2 regions of the Pseudomonas sp. JDS28PS106 genome follow, and region 2 is predicted to be linked to the other one. Evidence: predicted binding sites of a transcription regulator. Region 2 holds the regulator's gene; the other holds the start of a gene.
The links. Region 2 encodes sigma-54, which starts transcription at its own class of promoters, with help from an activator protein. Its sites were predicted from a motif close to ANTGGCATNNANNTTGCTNT; they were not measured.
Positions count from the first base shown of each region.

Region 1: the regulator sigma-54 is predicted to act here: its motif matches at 7,831-7,850, upstream of TRP66_RS15730 (flagellar basal body rod protein FlgF).

Region 1 is NZ_JBAJGT010000009.1:23,204-32,912, reverse strand. Features, by position in the region: gene TRP66_RS15760 (flagellar hook-associated protein 3) at 1-993, opposite strand, end outside; gene flgK (flagellar hook-associated protein FlgK) at 1,007-3,064, opposite strand; gene flgJ (flagellar assembly peptidoglycan hydrolase FlgJ) at 3,075-4,304, opposite strand; gene TRP66_RS15745 (flagellar basal body P-ring protein FlgI) at 4,315-5,424, opposite strand; gene flgH (flagellar basal body L-ring protein FlgH) at 5,438-6,151, opposite strand; gene flgG (flagellar basal-body rod protein FlgG) at 6,205-6,993, opposite strand; gene TRP66_RS15730 (flagellar basal body rod protein FlgF) at 7,039-7,779, opposite strand; gene TRP66_RS15725 (hypothetical protein) at 8,062-8,253, shown strand; gene TRP66_RS15720 (flagellar hook-basal body complex protein) at 8,348-9,709, opposite strand, start outside.
Region 2 is NZ_JBAJGT010000005.1:176,506-186,214, reverse strand. Features, by position in the region: gene TRP66_RS10195 (class II fumarate hydratase) at 1-1,013, shown strand, start outside; gene TRP66_RS10190 (tetratricopeptide repeat protein) at 1,045-1,506, shown strand; gene TRP66_RS10185 (superoxide dismutase) at 1,508-2,119, shown strand; gene TRP66_RS10180 (hypothetical protein) at 2,147-2,284, shown strand; gene TRP66_RS10175 (HPr family phosphocarrier protein) at 2,384-2,656, opposite strand; gene rapZ (RNase adapter RapZ) at 2,672-3,529, opposite strand; gene ptsN (PTS IIA-like nitrogen regulatory protein PtsN) at 3,532-3,996, opposite strand; gene hpf (ribosome hibernation-promoting factor, HPF/YfiA family) at 4,010-4,318, opposite strand; gene TRP66_RS10155 (RNA polymerase factor sigma-54) at 4,392-5,888, opposite strand; gene lptB (LPS export ABC transporter ATP-binding protein) at 6,057-6,782, opposite strand; gene lptA (lipopolysaccharide transport periplasmic protein LptA) at 6,783-7,328, opposite strand; gene lptC (LPS export ABC transporter periplasmic protein LptC) at 7,315-7,887, opposite strand; gene kdsC (3-deoxy-manno-octulosonate-8-phosphatase KdsC) at 7,914-8,453, opposite strand; gene TRP66_RS10130 (KpsF/GutQ family sugar-phosphate isomerase) at 8,453-9,427, opposite strand.

The DNA of each region.
Region 1 (9,709 bases), on a different contig from region 2:
CGCCGCGCCACTGACGGTCGCGGCAGATGCGTTGCCGGGGCTGCGCGACACCGTGATGGTATCCGGCGTCGAAGCCAACTGATAGCTACGACCGGTGAGCACGGTATCTGCCGAACCGGAGGTCGCCTTGTCGGCGTCGGTCAGGTTCAGGTTGAGCTTGAGGTCGACGCCACGGAAGGTGAACGTCTGGTCGGCGAACGAGCTGTAGTCGATCTTGCCGGCGTTCGACGCTTCCACGGTCACGTCATTGGCCGGGGTCGCGCCGTCAGTGATACGAAATTCGGTAGCGCTGATGAAGGTCAGCGTGTACGGCTCGCCACCCTGATAGCTGGAGTTATAGGTAGTGCTGTTCTGCACCACGCCGTTGGACAGGGTCACCTTGCCGTCTTCGGTTGCCGGCGACAGTCGGGTGGACGAAGTGCGCGTAGTGTTCAGCGCCTGCTCGAACGCCTCGTAGCCTGTGGTGGTGGCCGCCAGCGACAGGCCATCGCCCACCGCCAGTTTGATGGCGTTCTGATCGCCGTCGTAGCTGTAGGAGCCATCTGCATTCAGCGAGTAAGGCGGCGTCGACGACTTCGAGCCGCCGAACATGTACTGACCGTTGGAATCCTGACTGTTCATCAGGCCCAGGATGGTCTGCTGCAATTCCTTGAGCTCGTTGGCGGTGGAGATGCGGTCACTGTCGGTGTACGAACCGTTGCCTGCCTTGACGATCAGCTCACGGGCAGCCTGGATGGAATCCGAAATGCTGCGCAGCGCGGTTTCAGTGTTGGTGATGTTGGTGTTGATCGTGGTGATGTTCGACGCGTACTGGGTCAGCATCGAGTTCTGCTGAGACAGTTGCAGCACGCGAGCGGCGCCAATGGGGTTATCCGCGGCGGTGTTGAGCTTCACACCGCTGGAGATTTCCTCGCTGGTCTTCATGACGTTCGAATAGCTGCGCTGATAGTTGGCAGTCGTGGCTTCGAAGAACTGTGTAGTGGAAATACGCATGGCTCACGATTCCTTAGAGACTGTTGATCAGCGTGCTGAAAATGGTCTGCGCCGCCTTGATGATCTGCGACGACGCGGTGTAGTACTGCTGGTACTTGATCAGGTTGGCGGCTTCTTCGTCCAGGGACACGCCGGAAACCGAATCGCGGGCCGATTTGGCAGTGCTGACCACGGCCGCGGTGGCGGTCACGTCGCTCTTGCCTTGTGCCGCGCGGGTACCGACCGCCGCGGTCAGGTCCGCATAGGCGCCGGACAGGCTGGTGCCCACGCTGCCGTTGGTCACGCCCACGGTCTTGGCGGTCTGCAAGGCCACGGTCGACACTGCATTACGGTTGTCGGACGAACCGGCGCCGGTCAGGCTGATCGAGAAGGTGTCATTGGCCTGGGGCGTGCCCGAAACCGTCATCTCGAATTCGAATGAGGTCGCGCTGCTCGGCGTGGTCGAGGTATCGGTGTAGCCCACGTTGAGCTTCAGGGTATTGTTCTGGCCCTGAATGATGGTGCCGGTGACGGCGTTGCCGTTCTGATCAGTCACCGCCGCGCCCTTGGCGTCCAGCAACTGATAGGTCTGCACGCCATTGCTGGCCGCCCCCATGACCAAACGCATCGGCGTCGAGTCCTTGAGCGCGTTGCGCAGGTCCAGCATCTTGGTCGAGTTGTAGATGTCGGTCTTGGTGTTGAGCACGGGCTGGGTAAAACCACCGGTGCCCGAGTTGCTCACGCCCGCGGCTGCGGTCAGCGGCGCGGCAGCGGCGATGTCCTTGGCATCGGTCAGCGCCACGGACATGCCCGACGCGCCATTGCGGGTCGGTGTCACCTTAAAGCTGTCACCCGCCGCCACGGCAGCGCCGTTCAGGCTCATGGTGAAGCCTTCGAATTCCTTGGGCGGGTTGTCGCTCAGCTTGCCGGCACCTACGCTTTCGCCACTGGGCAGGCGGCGCACGGTGTAGTTGTCCGCGTCGCTGAAGGTGACTTCGTAGTCGCTGCCGGTGAGCTTGCTGGTGTTCTTGATGGTGACATCAAGGTTGCCCGAACCCAGGCTGTTGTTCAGATTGCCGACGCTGCGCTGGGAAATCTGCTCGGCCGTGTTGATGTTGTTGAACAACGCGGTGCCGAAGTTGCCCTTGCTGTCGATGCCCTGGGCCAGCTGCGTGTTGACCTGATCGTTCATGACCATGGCGACGCGGCTGAGCTCGTTCATCGACGGCACCAGCACTTCGGAGCGATAACGCAGCAGACCGCCGATCGCACCGCCGGTCACGACCGTGGTGACGTCGGTCTGGCTCTGGCCGTAGGCGATCTGCACGTTGTACTGCAGCGGATCGGCCGGGCTCGGCGTTGCCGACATCTTGTACGACGTGGCGCCGCTGACCAGCGACTGGCCGGTACCGGTGTAGATGTCGTAGTTGCCGTTGTTCTCGACCACTTTCACGCCGACCAGCTCGTTGAGCTGGCGCACGGCTTCGTTGCGCGAGTCCAGCAGGCTGTTGGGCGACGTGTTGCCGGCCGATGCCTGGGTGATCTGCTTGTTCAGCCCGGCAATGGTGTTGGTCAGCTCATTGACCTGACTGGTGTAGGTGTTGAGCTGAGCGTTGACGTTCTCGTTCTGCGACGACAGTTGCGCGGCAACGGAATTGAACCGCGAGGCCAGCGCCGAGGCCTGGGTCAGGAAGCTCGAACGCTCGGCCGACTGAGTCGCGTTGTTGGCGATGGACTGCAGGCTGGTGAAGAACGCGGTCATCTGCGCCGCGACACCGGTGGTGCTGTCGGACAGCAGTGCGTCGGTCTTGCTGGCCTGGCCCGAATACGCCACGGCGTCGGCGCTCAGGGCGGTGCTCGATTGCAATTGGGCGTCAAGGTAGCTGTTGTAGATCCGACGCACGTCGGACAGCGTGGTCCCGGTGCCGATGTAGCCGACACCCAGGCCAATGTTGATCTGCGCCGAAGCCGTGGTCATTACCTGCTGACGCGAGTACCCGGCGGTATCCACGTTGGCCGTGTTGTTACCGATGGTATTGATCGCGGCATTACTGGCGGTAATTCCCGAGAGCCCAATTGAAATCAGCGACATGATTAAAACCTTATAAAGTCGTGGAAGAGCCCGCTGCGGCGGCGTAAGTCTGGTAACTCTTCATCTGCTTCGCGATCTGCGAGATCTTGCTGGCATAGTCCGGATCGGTGGCGTAGCCGGCCTTCTGCAATTCTTTTACAAACTGTTCAGAGTTATCGGCCGAGTTGATCACTTCTTTATAACGACTGTTGTTCTGCAACAGGCTGACCAGATCGTGGAAGCTGTCGGCGTAGGAGTCGTAGGAGCGGAAGTCCGCCGTTTCCTTGACCATCTTGCCGTCGCGGAACTCGCTGGTGATCGCGCGCGCTTCGGCGCCCTTCCAGCTGCCCATTGCCTTGATGCCGAACAGGTTGTGGCTGCTGCCACCATCCTGCGAACGCATGATCGATTTGCCCCAGCCGGTTTCCAGCGCGGCTTGCGCCACCAGCATGACCGGATCGACGCCGATACGCGCCGCGGCTTCCTTGGCCAGCGGCAGCATGGTCGCCACGAACTGGTCGGCATTGCCGAACGCGCGCTTGGGCGGTGCCAGCGGAGGCTGAGCAACCGAGCGAACGAACTCTGGCGCTGGCGCCAGGTTCGGATCGGTGGTCCAGTCGCCGTTGCTTCCAGTTGCGGCCTGCGCCGGTTTTCCGGCAGCTGCCTGGGCGACATTGGTCGCAGCCGACGGCACGATGCCCGTCAGCAGGCGATCGGTCAGCTTGCTCGGCAGCGACAGGCGCCGCGCGTTGAGCGCCGCCATATCGTTGCGGCCTTCCACAGAGGCGGCGCCGGCAGCCTGATCGGCAGCGGCGGAACGGGTCGCCCATAACGGACGCTGATAAACGCTGCCGGCCAGACCGGTCTTGGCCGGCGCGTCGGCGGCAGCGGTCGCGGCGGACGTATCGGCAGCCGGCGCATGATTGACGCCCTTGTCCTTGGAGAGCTGGCGCATCAGCACGTCCTGCAGACCGATACCGTTGCCGCGAGTCGACAGTGTCACCGCCAACTGTTGGTCATACATGTCCTGATACTGCCGCGTTGCGGCGGTATTCATCGGGTTGTCCTTGGCCAGCACTTCGTTGGCCGATCGCATGGACTTGAGCATCTGGCTGACGAACAGCGACTCGAACTCCTGGGCCACCTTCTTGAGGTTGGCCTGGCTGTCCTTGTCGCCATGCTTCAACGAAGCCAGCCGGTTGATATCGGTGTAGGCACCGGTATCGACCGCCGTGGAAATTCCGCCCTTGGGCATATCCATGCTCGAACCCTCAGATTACGATCAGGTCGGCTTGCAGCGCGCCGGCCTGTTTCAATGCTTCGAGAATCGCCATCAAGTCGCCTGGAGCAGCGCCCACCTGGTTGACCGCACGCACGATCTCGTCAAGCGTGGTACCCGGACCGAACTTGAACATCGGATGCATTTCCTGCTCGGCGTTGACCCGCGAGCGTGGCACCACGGCGGTCTGGCCGTTGGACAATGGACCTGGCTGGCTGACGATCGGGTCTTCGGTGATGGTCACGGTCAGGCTGCCGTGAGTCACGGCCGCCGGCGAAACCTTGACGTTCTGACCGATCACGATGGTGCCGGTACGCGAGTTGATGATGACCTTGGCAGCCGTCTGGCCCGGATCGATTTCCAGGTTTTCCAGCACCGACAGGTAATCGACGCGCTGACCCGGATCCAGAGGCGCAGTCACTCGCACCGAGCCGCCATCCAGCGCCTGGGCGACGCCTGGGCCAAGCATATCGTTGATCTTGTCGACAATGCGCTTGGCAGTGGTGAAGTCCGAACGGTTGAGGTTCAGCGTCAGCGTATTGCCTTGATTGAAGCCGCTCGGCACCGCGCGTTCTACAGAAGCACCATTGGGGATGCGACCGGACGACGGAACGTTGACGGTAATCTTCGAACCGTCGCGACCTTCGGCGTCAAAACCACCGACCACCAGGTTGCCTTGGGCGATTGCGTAGACGTTGCCGTCGATACCCTTGAGGGGGGTCATCAGCAGGCTGCCGCCCCGCAGGCTCTTGGAGTTACCAATGGACGAAACCGTGATGTCCACGGTCTGACCCGGCTTGGCGAACGCCGGCAGGTCGGCGTAGACCGCCACTGCCGCGACGTTCTTGAGCTGCACGGTGCCCGATCCAGGCGGAACCTTGATGCCGAACTGCGACAGCATGTTGTTGAAGGTCTGCAAGGTGAACGGCGTCTGGGTGGTCTGGTCACCCGTACCATTGAGGCCCACCACCAGACCGTAGCCGATCAGCTGGTTGGCCCGGACTCCGGAAATGCTGGCGATATCCTTCAGGCGCTCGGCGTGAGCGCCGAACGCCGCAGTGAACAACAGGGTTGCCGCTATCAGTTGCTTGAACTTGATCATGTCTATCCCGCGATCAGAAAGGGAACAACGGGCTGAGGAAGAACCGGTCGAACCAGCCTGGCTGGCTGGTATCGGCGAATGCTCCAGTACCTGAATAGGTAATGCGGGCATCGGCGATACGTGTGGACGACACAGTATTGTCAGTCGCAATGTCATCTGCACGAATCAGGCCAGCTATGCGTACCAGTTCGTCGCCTGTGTTCAGCGTCATCCACTTTTCGCCGCGCACCGCCAGAATGCCGTTGGGCAGCACGTCGGCAACGGTCACGGTGACCGAGCCGGTCAGACTGTTGCTCTGCGCCGCCTTGCCCTCGCCCGAGCTTTCGCGGGAGCCCGAATACCCGGCGTTGAGGCTGAGATTGCCGCCGCCAACGGGATTGTTGGCGGTCAGACCCGAGCCGAACAGCGAGGTCAGGCCGATGCTGTTGGTGCTGTCCTTGCTCAGGTCAGAGCTGGCCGCCTTGCTCGCCGCCATCCGCTCGGACAGGGTGATGGTGATGATGTCACCGACCCGGAACGCCTTGCGGTCGCCGTACATATTCTGCTCGAAACCCGCCTGATAGATCGCGCCATTGTTGGCGGCCGCCGACATGGGCGTGCGAGGCAACACCGGAGCGTAGTAAGGATCGTTCGGCCGCGCGGCGGGCGCCACGCAACCGGCGAGCATGGTGATGCCGCACAGAGAAACGATCGATACGGTAAAACGCAGGACACTTGGGCGTTTCATGACACTAAAAACCTCGCGGTGTAGCAGGCGGATTGAGCAGTTGGATCAGGTTCTTACAGGGTCTGAGTCAGGTTCTGCAGCATCTGGTCAGCGGTCGAGATCACCTTGGAGTTCATCTCGTAGGCGCGCTGGGTAGTGATCATGTTCACCAGTTCTTCAACGGTGCTGACGTTGGAGTTTTCCAGGGTGTTCTGCAGGGTCGGACCGAGACCGTTCAGGCCAGGAGTGCCGATCTGCGGCGCACCGCTGGAGCCGGTTTCCAGGAACAGGTTGCCGCCGATAGCCTGCAGGCCGGCCGGGTTGATGAAGTCGGCAGTCTGGATGTTGCCGATGATCTGCGGGGTCGCCGCGGCGCCCGGCAGAGTGATCGATACCGTACCGTCCTGGCCAACCGTGAAGGTCTGGGCGTTCTGCGGAACCACGATGGCCGGCTCCAGCGCGTAGCCATTGGAAGTCACGATCTGGCCGTTGGCATCGAGGTGGAAAGTGCCGTCGCGGGTGTAGGCCACGGTGCCGTCAGGCTGGCTGATCTGGAAAAAGCCACGACCGTTGACCGCCATGTCCAGCGGGTTGTTGGTGGTCTGCAGGCTGCCGGCGGTGAAGTTCTTCTGGGTGCCGACGATGCGCACACCGGTACCCAGTTGCAGGCCAGATGGCAGCTCGCTGTCCTGAGTGGACTGCGCGCCCGGCTGACGCTTGATCTGGTAGAGCAGGTCCTGGAACTCGGCGCGATCGCTCTTGAAACCCGTGGTCGACACGTTCGCCAGGTTGTTGGAGATCGTGGTCAGGTTGGTGTCCTGAGCGGCCAGACCGGTTTTGGCAACGTACATTGCAGGAAGCATTCGTTTCTCCTCGAGCGCCGGTTTGTCGGCGCAAGCTGTCAGTGGTTAGCCAATCTGCAAGACGCGAGCCATGGCCTGGTCGTCTTCTTCGGCGGTTTTCATCATTTTGACGTGCAGCTCGAATTGACGAGCCAGGTTCAACACCGAGGTCATTTCCTCGACCGCGTTGACGTTGCTCGCCTGCAGAAAGCCGGACTCGACCTGGACGTTGGCGTCCGCTGGAGCCGGCTGACCGTTCTTGGTGTGGATCAGGCCATCAGGGCCTTTTTCCATGGTGTTCAGATCCGGGTTGACCAGCTTGATACGGTCGACCTGAGCCATAACCTGCGGGCTCTCGCCGGAAGAACGGATACTGATGGTGCCGTCGGCGCCGATCTCGATCTGCTGCTGAGGCGGCACGGCGATAGGACCGCCGTTGCCCATGACCGGCAAACCTCTGCCGTCGCGCAGCACGCCAAGGGCGTCGATGTTCATGCCGGCACTACGGGTATAGGCCTCGCCGCCGTCGGCGGTCTGCACTGCGATCCAGCCGTCGCCCTTGATGGCGATGTCCAGTTCGCGACCGGTCTCGATCATGGCGCCGCCGGAAAAGTCGGTACCCGGACGCTCGCTCATGGCATAGGCACGGGCAGGCATCACCTCGCCAAATACCGGCATCGAGCGGGCCTGCTCCAGGTCGCGCATGAAGCCGTTGGTTGAAACGTTCGCCAGGTTGTTGGCATGGGCCTTTTGCGCAACGGCGTTTTCAGACGCGCCGCTCATTGCCACGTAAAGCAACTTGTCCACAGTAATCCTCCTCCGACAGACGCTTGCCGCCTGTAGCTGTTCGCGAGGGGTTAAGCAAATTCCGAACCAACTTATCAAAACTGTTACACAGGGCCTGAAAGGCCCGGATTTGATGGGTTCCGGCGCTCGTGGGCAGTGACGGCGCTGTTCGAGGCGGCGGAGGATTGCCACAATGGCCGCGATGCGACCGACGCGACGCCAAAAAAACTGCGTGGCGAGGTGGCAAGGGGATTGCTTGTGTATCCCGGTCAATGTCAGAGCCTGACAATCCAAGGATTCACCATGCATTCGAAGCGCCGCGCGCTGGCCATACTGGCCGGCCTCCTGATCATCGCCACCCTGCCCTCCCAGGCAGCTCCGGCCCGCTTTTACAAATGGCAGGGCGACGACCGCATCGTCTGCGCCCAGACCAGTCCGGGGCCGGGGTGGACAAGGATGAATGGCAGCTATATCAAGGCGGATTGTTCGATCTGATCTATCGCCAGCACGACGGATCGCCAGCAAGCTGGCTCCTACAGGTCTACTGCACGTGGGAGCCAGCTTGCTGGCGATAGATCACGGCGAATCCTTACGTCGCTTGGATGAGCGTCTGCATCAAGGTGGCTTCGGTCGAGATCACTTTGGAGTTCGCCTGATAGGCGGTCTGCGCCTGGATCAACTCAATCAATTCCTCGGTCAGTTTGACGTTCGAGCCTTCCAGCGACTGTTCGACGATCGACCCCAGCGTGCCGATGCCGGGCGCATCGTAAATGGCCGCGCCCGACTCGATGGTCTCGGTCCAGCGCGTATCGCTCTGGGGTTGCAGGCCCTGTTCGTTGGCGAAGCTGGCCAGCATCACCTGGCCGATATTGCGGTACAGGCCATTGCTGAAACTGGCGCGCATGATGCCGCTGCCGTCGATGTTCATCCCGGTCAACAATCCCGGCGAGTAACCATCCACCTGCAACGAAGACCGCGCGGTCTCGGCGTTATGCTGCGAGAGCCGGCTCATGTCCAGGCGGATTCCCTCGGGATGGGCAACCGCGCCGTTGGAAATCCACTGCGCCGTGCTCTTGCCGGCATCGACCAGCCGCGAGGGTATCCAGCCGGTGAGGGTCAGGGTCTGGTTGTCCAGTTGCAATCCGGGCCCGCCCGTCATCGAGCTGATGGTGCCGTCGGCGTTGAACAGAAAACCGGCGGTATAGGGTTCCGTGCGTTGCGCATCCATCGGGTTGCGGTCATTGATCAGCAGATGCATCCGCCAGCTGTTGATTCCGTCCTTGACGAAGTACTGCTTGAGTTCGTGCTCATTGCCTTGGGAGTCGTACACCCTGCTGGAAAAGGTATGGTTATAGGAGGTCGGGTCCGAGGAACGGAACGTTGGCACCGGACGATCGACCACCGGGTCGAGCGCATCGATGCCGTTGACGCCGCCGTGACTGAGGGGCAGCGATACCGGTCCGCCACTGGCAGCGGGACTGGGCACCCAGGCTCCGCCTTTTTGTTGCGCGGGTATCCAGCGGGTCAGACTGAATTCAGTGTCAGAAATCTTCTTGATGTGCTGACTGCCGCCGGCATAGGCCATGGTTCCATCGGGACGTTTTGCCAGCGACCATTGCAATGGCGCCATGGAATCGGGATCCGCCGGGTTGATCCCGTCCACGGTAACGTATGAATTCCAGTGATCATCGTCGGTCTTGACGAAGTACTGTTTCAATTCATGGTCAGCCGGCGGGATGGCGGGCCGCGCCGGAGTGATCACCGTGCCGTTGCCGTCCACCACCTCGGGCACCGCCGGGATTCCGGCGTCCTGAATGGTTCGGGTGATGACTTTGGTGTAGGTCGAGGGATCGGCGGGGTTGAACAGCGGCAGCGTCGCCAGCGATGGCGTGGCCGATCCCAGGTTGATGACCTGGCTGACCTCGGTGGTGGCCTTCGGCGCCATGTTCGA
Region 2 (9,709 bases):
TCGATCCGAACGACCACGTCAATTGCGGACAGAGCAGCAACGACATCATCCCGACAACCATCCATGTGAGTGCAGCCCTGGCCTTGCATGAGCAGCTGTTGCCGGCGCTCGAACACCTCATTCAGGCCACCGAGTTCAAGGCCGAGCAGGTGCACGGTTTCGTCAAGACCGGGCGTACTCACTTGATGGACGCCATGCCGGTACGCATGAGTCAGGTGCTCAATGGCTGGACCCAGCAGATCCGCGCCAATGTCGAGCATTTGCAGGCGCTGCAACCCAGTCTTCAGGCGCTGGCGCAAGGCGGCACGGCGGTCGGTACCGGGATTAACGCCCATCCCGACTTTGCCAGCCGTTTCTGCAGCCACTTGAGTGCGCTGGGCAATCTGCAATTCAGCCAGGGCAAAGATCTGTTTGCTCTGATCGGCTCTCAGGACACTGCCGTTGCGCTGTCCGGTCAGCTCAAGGCCACCGCGGTTACGCTGATGAAGATCGCCAACGATCTGCGCTGGATGAACTCAGGCCCCTTGGCGGGGCTGGGTGAGATTGAGCTGGAGGCCCTTCAGCCCGGTTCCTCGATCATGCCCGGCAAGGTGAACCCGGTAATCCCGGAAGCCACCGCCATGGTCGCAGCGCAGGTGATCGGCAATGACGCGGCGATCACCGTGGCCGGTCAGTCAGGCAATTTCGAACTGAACGTGATGCTGCCCATCATCGCTCAGAATCTGCTGAGCAGCCTGGAACTGCTCGCCAATGCAAGCAAGCTGCTGGCCGACAAGGCCATCGCCAGCTTCAAGGTCAACGAAGCCAAGCTCAAGGAGGCGCTGGCGCGCAATCCGATTCTGGTCACGGCGCTGAACCCGATCATCGGCTATCAGAAAGCCGCCGAAATCGCCAAGCAGGCCTATCGCGAAGGCCGCCCGATCATCGATGTAGCACTGGAAAACACCGACCTGCAACGCAGTCAGCTGGAGGCGTTGCTCAACCCCGAGAAACTGACCGCGGGCGGCATCTGAACGAGCCGGCCCGCGCCTGTGGAGGTATGTCATGCAGCAGTGGAAACGCACGATCGAACAAGCCAATCGCTGTTTCAATCGCGGCGAATGGGTCGAGGCCCGCGAGCTGTATCTCCAGGCGCTGGCGCTGGCGCAGGTTCTGTTCGAACGCTGGCCCGACCCCGATGAGGCGGTCGCGGCCTGCATCATTTCCTATCACAACCTGGCGGATCTGCACTTGAGCCTGGGTCAGCCGGAGGAGAGCGCCGAATACCTGTGCGCCGTCCACCAGCGACTGCTGCAGGCCATACAGGACGAGCGTCTGCAACCGGCGTTACGTCAGGCCGCGCTGCGTCACAGCAACAAGACCTACTCTGAACTACTCGGCTTCATCAGCGAACACGGCGAATACCCACGCACCCACCGGCTATTGAGCAGCAACGGCGATCATTCCCGCTCGACCCTGCGAGACAGTCCGGCAGCCACTTCCGGCTTTTCCTACGGAGTACATTGACATGCCATATACCCTGCCTGCATTGCCCTACGCCTACGATGCGCTGGAACCGCACATCGATGCGCAGACCATGGAAATCCATTACACCAAGCACCACCAGACTTACATCAACAACCTCAACGCAGCGGTGGAAAACACCGAGTACGCCGAGTGGCCGATCGAGAAGCTGGTGTCCAGCGCTCACAGCCTGCCTGAAAACATTCGTGGCCCGGTCATCAACCAGGGCGGCGGTCATGCCAACCACTCTCTGTTCTGGACAGTGATGTCCACCACCGGCGGTGGTCAGCCTGAGGGTGCGCTGGCCCAGGCCATTGACGAGCAGCTGGGCGGCTTCGAGAAATTCAAGGAAGCGTTCACCAAGGCTGCGCTCTCGCGCTTCGGCAGTGGCTGGGCGTGGCTGAGCGTGACGCCTGAAAAACAATTGGTCATCGAGAGCACCGGCAACCAGGACAGCCCACTGATGAACGGCAACACGCCGGTCCTTGGGCTGGACGTCTGGGAGCACGCTTACTACCTGCGTTACCAGAACCGTCGTCCCGAGTACATCAACGCGTTCTATAACGTGGTGAACTGGGAAGAAGTATCCCGGCGTTATCAGGCCGCGCTGGCCTGATTTTTTCGACCGAGGACAGGCTTGCCCATGCGTTCGGAGACTTATGCGCTCAGGAGTGTAAGGCTATTCCGGCTGGCTATCGGAGTGACTCTGTTGCTGGCCGGACTGGTGCTGCTGCTGGCGCGAGGAATGGAGTGGCTCGGTCTGCAGCCCCATCTGCTCTGAGCGCTGTCGGGCGGCGCGGTTTTTGTCTGATGATCGATACCGCGCTGGTCTGGCCTTCAGGTGGCGGCGCCGGGCTCACACATATCCGCCACGGACTGCCTACTCGCCCTCGTCGAACTTGTTGTCGATCAGCTCGACCAGCCCGTCCAGTGCGGCCTGTTCATCATCGCCTTCGGTGGAAAGGTGCAGCTCGGTGCCTTTGCCCGCAGCCAGCATCATCACGGCCATGATGCTTTTGCCATCGACCATGCTTTCAGGGGTGCGACCCACGCGAATCTGGCAGGGAAACTTGCCTGCGACGCCTACGAACTTCGCCGCCGCGCGCGCGTGCAGTCCCAGTTTGTTGATGATGGTGATTTGTCGAGCGGGCATCGCGGTGGAGATCCTTCAGCTGAGGTCGCGGTGGCGGACCTGGACGTTCTTGAGCGACTGCTGCAGAACCTGGCCCAGGCGTTCGGTCAGGTATACGGAGCGGTGGTGTCCGCCGGTACAGCCGATTGCAATAGTCACATAGGAGCGGTTACTGGCCGCGAAACGGGGAAGCCATTTGTTCAGGTAGGCGGAAATGTCCTGGAACATTTCCTCGACGTCCGGCTGTGCTGCCAGGTAATCGATCACAGGCTGTTCCAGCCCTGAATGGTCCCGCAGTTCCGGTTTCCAGTAGGGGTTGGGCAGACAGCGGACGTCAAAGACGACGTCGGCATCCACCGGCATGCCGCGCTTGAAGCCGAACGACTCGACGAGGAATGCCGTGCCCGGCTCCGGCTTGTTCAACAGGCGGAGCTTGAGGGTGTCGCGCAACTGGTAGAGGTTCAGATGCGTGGTGTTGATCTTCAGATCGGCCAGATCGGTGATCGGCCCCAGCAAGGTGCTCTCGTCGCGGATCGCCTCGGCCAGCGAGCGATCCGAAGTGCTCAGCGGATGACGCCGCCGGGTTTCGGAAAACCGCTTGAGCAGCGTGGCTTCGTCGGCGTCCAGGTAGAGAACGTCACAGCGGATGTTGCGTGCGCGAACTTCCGCCAGCATCAGTGGAAAGCGGGTGAGATGGCTGGGCAGGTTGCGGGCGTCTATGGAAACCGCCAAGAGGGGCTCGGCCAGCTCGGTCGTGATCAGTGCGCGTTCGGCCAGTTCCGGCAGAAGGCCGGCTGGAAGATTGTCCACACAGTAGAAACCGTTGTCTTCCAGCACGTCCAGCGCGGTGCTTTTACCGGAACCCGAGCGACCGCTCACGATGATCATGCGCATGATCAGCGGCCGTTCTGCACGTCCAGCACCACTTGATAAAGCGTTTCACCGCTTTGGGCACTGCGTAGGCGGTCGCGCACGTCGGCGCGGTCGAGCATACTGGCTATCTGGCGCAGCAGCTCCAGGTGCTCATCGGTGGCAGCCTGGGGGACCAGCAGCACGAACAGAAGGTCGACCGGCGCTCCATCGATGGCGTCGAATTCAACAGGAGCATCGAGATGTATCACCGCACTGACCGGTGCGGCGCAGTCAGGCAGGCGGCAATGGGGAATGGCGATACCGTTGCCAAACCCGGTGGAACCGAGCTTTTCACGGGCTACGAGGCTTTCGAATACCGTTTGCGAATCCATGTCCGGCACTTCGCGCCCGATCAGGTTGGCAATGGTTTCGAGGACACGCTTTTTGCTGCCTCCCGGCACGTTCACCAGGGAACGGCCGGGGGTCAGTATGTTTTCAAGTCGGATCATGTGAATAGTAGTGTCAGCGAGCGGTCGCACCTTTGAGGATGTTCTGCTGCTTTTCCTTATGCTTGAGCAATTGTCTGTCCAGCTTGTCTGTCAGCAGGTCGATGGCTGCATACATGTCGTCGTGCTCGGCATTGGCAACGACTTCTCCACCTGGGATGTGCAGGGTGGCTTCCACCTTCTGCTTCAGCTTCTCGACCGTCATGATGACCTGAACGTTGGTAATCTTGTCGAAATGTCCTTCGAGCTTGCGGAGCTTGAGCTCCATGTACTCTCGCAGAGGCTGGGTCACTTCCAGTTGGTGTCCACTGATGTTGACTTGCATACAGCTTTCTCCTTTGCCAGTGCATATAGAGGCGGGAAGAACCCGCCGCTGGAACGCTGTGGCGCGGCCTGCATCACATCAGTCGCTTTCGCTCGCTGGACGGTGCGATCCCGAGGGATTCGCGGTATTTGGCGACTGTGCGGCGGGCTACTTGAATGCCTTGTGCCTCCAGTAAACCAGCGATCTTGCTATCACTCAACGGCTTTTTCTGATTTTCAGCGGCAACCAGTTTCTTGATGATCGCGCGGATCGCCGTGGATGAGCATTCGCCTCCCTCGGAAGTGCTTACGTGGCTGGAGAAGAAGTATTTCAGCTCGTAAATGCCCCGGGGCGTGTGCATGAATTTCTGGGTGGTGACGCGCGAAATCGTCGACTCGTGCATGCCTACCGCTTCGGCGATGTCATGCAGAACCAGCGGTTTCATGGCTTCATCGCCGTACTCCAGGAAGCCGCGCTGGTGCTCGACGATCTGGGTCGCGACTTTCATGAGAGTTTCGTTGCGGCTTTGCAGGCTCTTGATGAACCAGCGAGCCTCCTGCAACTGATTGCGCATGAAAGTGTTGTCGGCGCTGGTGTCGGCACGACGGACGAAGCCTGCGTACTGAGGATTGACTCGCAGCCGGGGCACCGACTCCTGATTGAGCTCCACCAGCCAGCGCTCGTTGTCCTTGCGCACGATCACGTCAGGAATGACGTACTCGGGTTCGGTCGACTCGATCTGCGAGCCGGGCCGCGGGTTGAGGCTCTGGACCAGCTCGATGACCTGGCGAAGCTCGTCTTCCTTGAGCTTCATGCGCCGCATCAGCTGTGAATAGTCGCGACTGCCCAGAAGATCGATGAAGTCGGTGACCAGGCGCTGGGCTTCGGCCAGCCAGCGAGTCTTGGCAGGGAGCTGACGCAGTTGCAGCAACAGGCACTCGCCCAGATTGCGCGCGCCAATGCCGGCCGGCTCGAACTGCTGAATGCGATGCAGGACGGCTTCGACTTCATCGAGCTCGACATCCAGTTCCGGATCGAACGACTCGACGATTTCATCCAGTGTTTCGTCCAGATAGCCCTGGTTATTGATGCAGTCGATGAGCGTGACGGCGATCAGCCGGTCCTTGTCGGACATGGGCGCGACGTTGAGCTGCCACAGCAGATGGCTCTGCAGGCTTTCGCCCGCCGAGGTGCGGGTCGTGAAATCCCACTCGTCATCATCGTTGCCGGGCAGGCTGCTGGCGCTGGTCTGGTAGACGTCTTCCCAGGCGGTATCGACCGGCAGCTCGTTGGGAATGCGCTCGCTCCATTCACCGTCTTCGAGGTTGTCCACGGTGGACGTCGTGGACTCCTGGAAGGTCGGCTCGGGAATTTCCGCGGCGGGCGCCTGCTCGATATTGTCGGCCAGTGGATCGGACGTATCGAAATCGTCGCCTTCTTCCTGGCGTTCCAGCATAGGGTTGGATTCCAGCGCCTCCTGGATTTCCTGCTGGAGATCCAGAGTCGACAGCTGGAGCAAGCGGATGGCCTGTTGCAGCTGAGGCGTCATCGTCAGCTGCTGGCCCATTCTCAAGACTAGCGATGGTTTCATGGCAGGGGCTTAACACCTTATTCGCCGGCGCACATGCGCCATCCACTACAGAGCGCCGAAGCGCCATCACAAGCAAATTATATGCCTGAAACCTAAAGCTTTGCCTAGAGCGTCGTGACAAATAAAAAGTTGTCAAGCCCCTCAAGCGAGAAGGGCACTCCAGAGCTGTTACAGACGGAATTCGTGGCCGAGGTAAACCTCTTTCACCAGCTGGTTGGCCAGAATGGTTTCGGCATTGCCTTCGGCGATCAGCTGTCCGTCGTTGACGATGTAGGCGGTTTCGCAGATATCCAGGGTTTCACGGACGTTGTGGTCGGTGATCAGCACGCCGATCCCCTTGGCCTTGAGGTGGTGGATGATCTGTTTGATGTCGCCGACCGAGATCGGATCGACGCCCGCGAACGGTTCGTCCAGCAGGATGAATTTTGGTGCGGTAGCCAGCGCCCGCGCGATCTCGACCCGGCGACGCTCGCCGCCGGACAGGCTCATGCCGAGGTTGTCGCGGATGTGCGTGATGTGGAATTCCTGCAACAGGCTTTCCAGCTCCTTGCGGCGCGCGGCGGTATCGAGCTCCTTGCGGGTCTCGAGAATCGCCATGATGTTGTCCGCCACCGACAGCTTGCGGAAGATGGAGGCTTCCTGAGGCAGATAGCCAATGCCGGCGCGAGCGCGGCCGTGCATGGGCTGATGACTGACGTCCAGGTCGTCGATCAGGACGCGGCCCTGATCCGCCTGCACCAGTCCGACGATCATGTAGAAGCAGGTGGTCTTGCCGGCGCCGTTGGGGCCGAGCAGGCCGACGATCTGACCGCTTTCGATGGACAGGCTCACATCGCGCACGACCTGGCGGCTCTTGTAGCTCTTGGCCAGATGCTGGGCTTTAAGCGTCGCCATTTACTGGGCCTTCTGCGGTTGTTCGGATTTTTTCTTAGGCTGGATGACCATGTCGATACGCGGACGCGGCGCAGTCACCTTGGTGCCACTGGCGCGGCCGGCGCTGACGATCTGACGAACCGTGTCGTAGACGATTTTCTCGCCTTCGGACGTATTGCCGTCGTTGATCACCTTGGCCTTGTCGATCAGGACGATACGATCCTGGGCCGCGTAGTACTGGATGGTCACGGCGTAGGCCTGCACGATCGGCTTGTCCACCGACGGTTTCTGCTCGTAATAGGCCAGATTACCCACGGAGGTGAACACATCGACTTCACCTTGGGCATTACGGGTGATGGTCACGGTGTTGCCGGTGATCTTCATCGAACCCTGGGTGATGATGACGTTGCCCTTGTAGGTCGCAACGCCGCGCTTGTCATCGAGCTGGGCATCATCGGACTGGATGTGGATCGGCTGATCGCGGTCCGTCGGCAGGGACCAGGCGCTCGCGCTTCCCAGTGCTGCGCTCAGGCCGAGCAAGAAAGGAAGGGTTTTAACGAGCCTCATACTGTCCTCTTACGTTGGACAGCAGGTCCATCCTGCCGTCGTTCAAATACGCTTTCATTCCCTTGGCCGTGGTCGCACCGCCGGCCGCGTCGATTTTAACGACTTGCTCGGTCTGCGCATATTGCTTCTGCGGGAATACGGTCATGCGACTACTGGTGATGATAGTCGTACGTTTCTTTTCGTCGGTTCGGGCGATGCGAACCGAGTCGATCAATTCGACTTCGGTGCCGCCTGGCGACACTTCGCCCCGCTTGCTTTGAACGTGCCAAGGGAACAGCGTTCCGCGGTACATTTGCAGGTCGGGAGTGGTTAGCAGGGTCACGTCGGTGGCCTTGACGTGCTCGACCTTGTCAGCGGTCATCTCGTATTGCAGCTTGCCGTCCGGCAGGTACTGCACGCTGCGCGCATTGAGCGCGTAATAGTCGATCGCAGCCTCGTCGCCGCTGACGGCCGGCTGGTCCATGAAGCTTTCCGGGCTGACGTTCCAGTATCCGGCGGCCGCCACCAGAAGGGCGATGCTGCCGAAAACCAGAAACTTGCGGATCTTTTTACTGAACAACATAGTGGGCTCTGTATGGTCGGCTTCTATAGATAAGCGGCGTTGGCCGCTTCCAGATTGCCCTGAGCGCTCAGAATCAGTTCGCAGAACTCGCGCGCGGCACCTTCACCGCCTCGCGCCTGGGTCACCCCGTCGGCATGCTGGCGCACGAAGCTGGCGGCGTTGGCGACCGCCATGCCCAGCCCCACGCGGCGAATGACCGGCAGGTCCGGCAGATCGTCGCCCAGGTAAGCGACCTGCTCGTAGGTCAGGCCGAGTGTAGCGAGTAATTGATCGAGTACCACCAGCTTGTCTTCGCGTCCTTGAAACAGATGCGCGATGCCGAGGTTTTTCGCCCGACGTTCGACGACCGGCGACTTGCGACCGCTGATGATGGCCGTGGTAACGCCCGACGCGATCAGCGTCTTGATGCCGTGTCCGTCCAGCGTGTTGAAGGTCTTGAACTCGCTGCCGTCTTCCAGGAAATACAGGCGGCCGTCGGTCAGCACGCCATCAACATCGAATACCGCCAGCTTGATCGGCCTGGCGCGTTGCATCAATTCTTCGGTCATCGGGATACCTTCCATTACATGACGCCTGCGCGCAAGAGATCCTGCAGATTGAACGCCCCGACAGGGCGGTCTTCGCGGTCGACGACGATCAGCGCGCTGATCTTCGAATCTTCCATGATCTTCAGGGCTTCGGCGGCCAGCATTTCGGGGCGCACGGTCTTGCCGTGCACGGTCATGACTTCATCGATGGCACTTTGACGGATGTCCAGCGGACGGTCGAGCGTGCGGCGCAGGTCGCCGTCCGTGAAGATGCCTGCCAGCTTACCATCCGTTTCGACGATCGCAGTCATTCCCAGGCCCTTGCGGGTCATTTCCAGCAGAGCGTCGCGCAATGGCGTGCCACGCTGGACCACCGGGAGGGCGTCTCCGCTGTGCATGACGTTCTCGACCTTGAGCAGCAGGCGGCGCCCCAGCGCGCCACCGGGGTGCGAGAACGCGAAGTCCTCGGCCGTGAAACCGCGAGCTTCCAGCAGTGCCACTGCCAGGGCGTCTCCCATCGCCAGCGCGGCGGTCGTGGAGGACGTCGGCGCGAGATTGAGCGGGCAGGCTTCATGCTCCACGCCGACGTTGAGATTCACGTCGGCCGCTTTTGCCAGCGTCGATTCCGGATTGCCGGTCAGGCTGATCATCTTGATGCCCAGGCGCTTGATCAGCGGCAGCAGCGTGACGATCTCGCTGGTGGTGCCCGAATTGGACAAGGCCAGGATGATGTCGTCGCGAGTGATCATGCCCATGTCGCCATGGCTGGCTTCGGCGGGATGCACGAAGAACGACGTGGTGCCGGTGCTCGCCAGCGTCGCGGCGATCTTGTTGCCGATATGCCCCGACTTGCCCATGCCTACGACCACGACCCGTCCGGTGCTGGCCAGAATCATTTCGCACGCTCGCACGAAATCCGTGTCGATATGAGCGAGCAAACCGTTGATCGCTTCGATTTCGAGACGGATGGTGCGCTGAGCAGATTGAATCAGGTCGCTGGATCGAGTCATGGGTTTGAACGGTCAGGCTGCTAAAAGGCGGGGATTATAGCGGTAATGAGCGATTCACTCACCTCTGATCGTCGCAGTTTTCGTCGACGACGGTCGAATTCCGGGTCGTATGCGCCACGGGTCGGGATATTGCTGATAGCCATCACACAACCGTATCGGATATTCATCGGCGTTCGGGTTCTCTTCTTGGGTGGCCTCTCATCGAATGATATAGTTCGCCGCTTGTTCGGCCCGCCCGGACGACGCGGGCCCGGAATGGTCGGTGTTCAGGCGGCGGAGCCG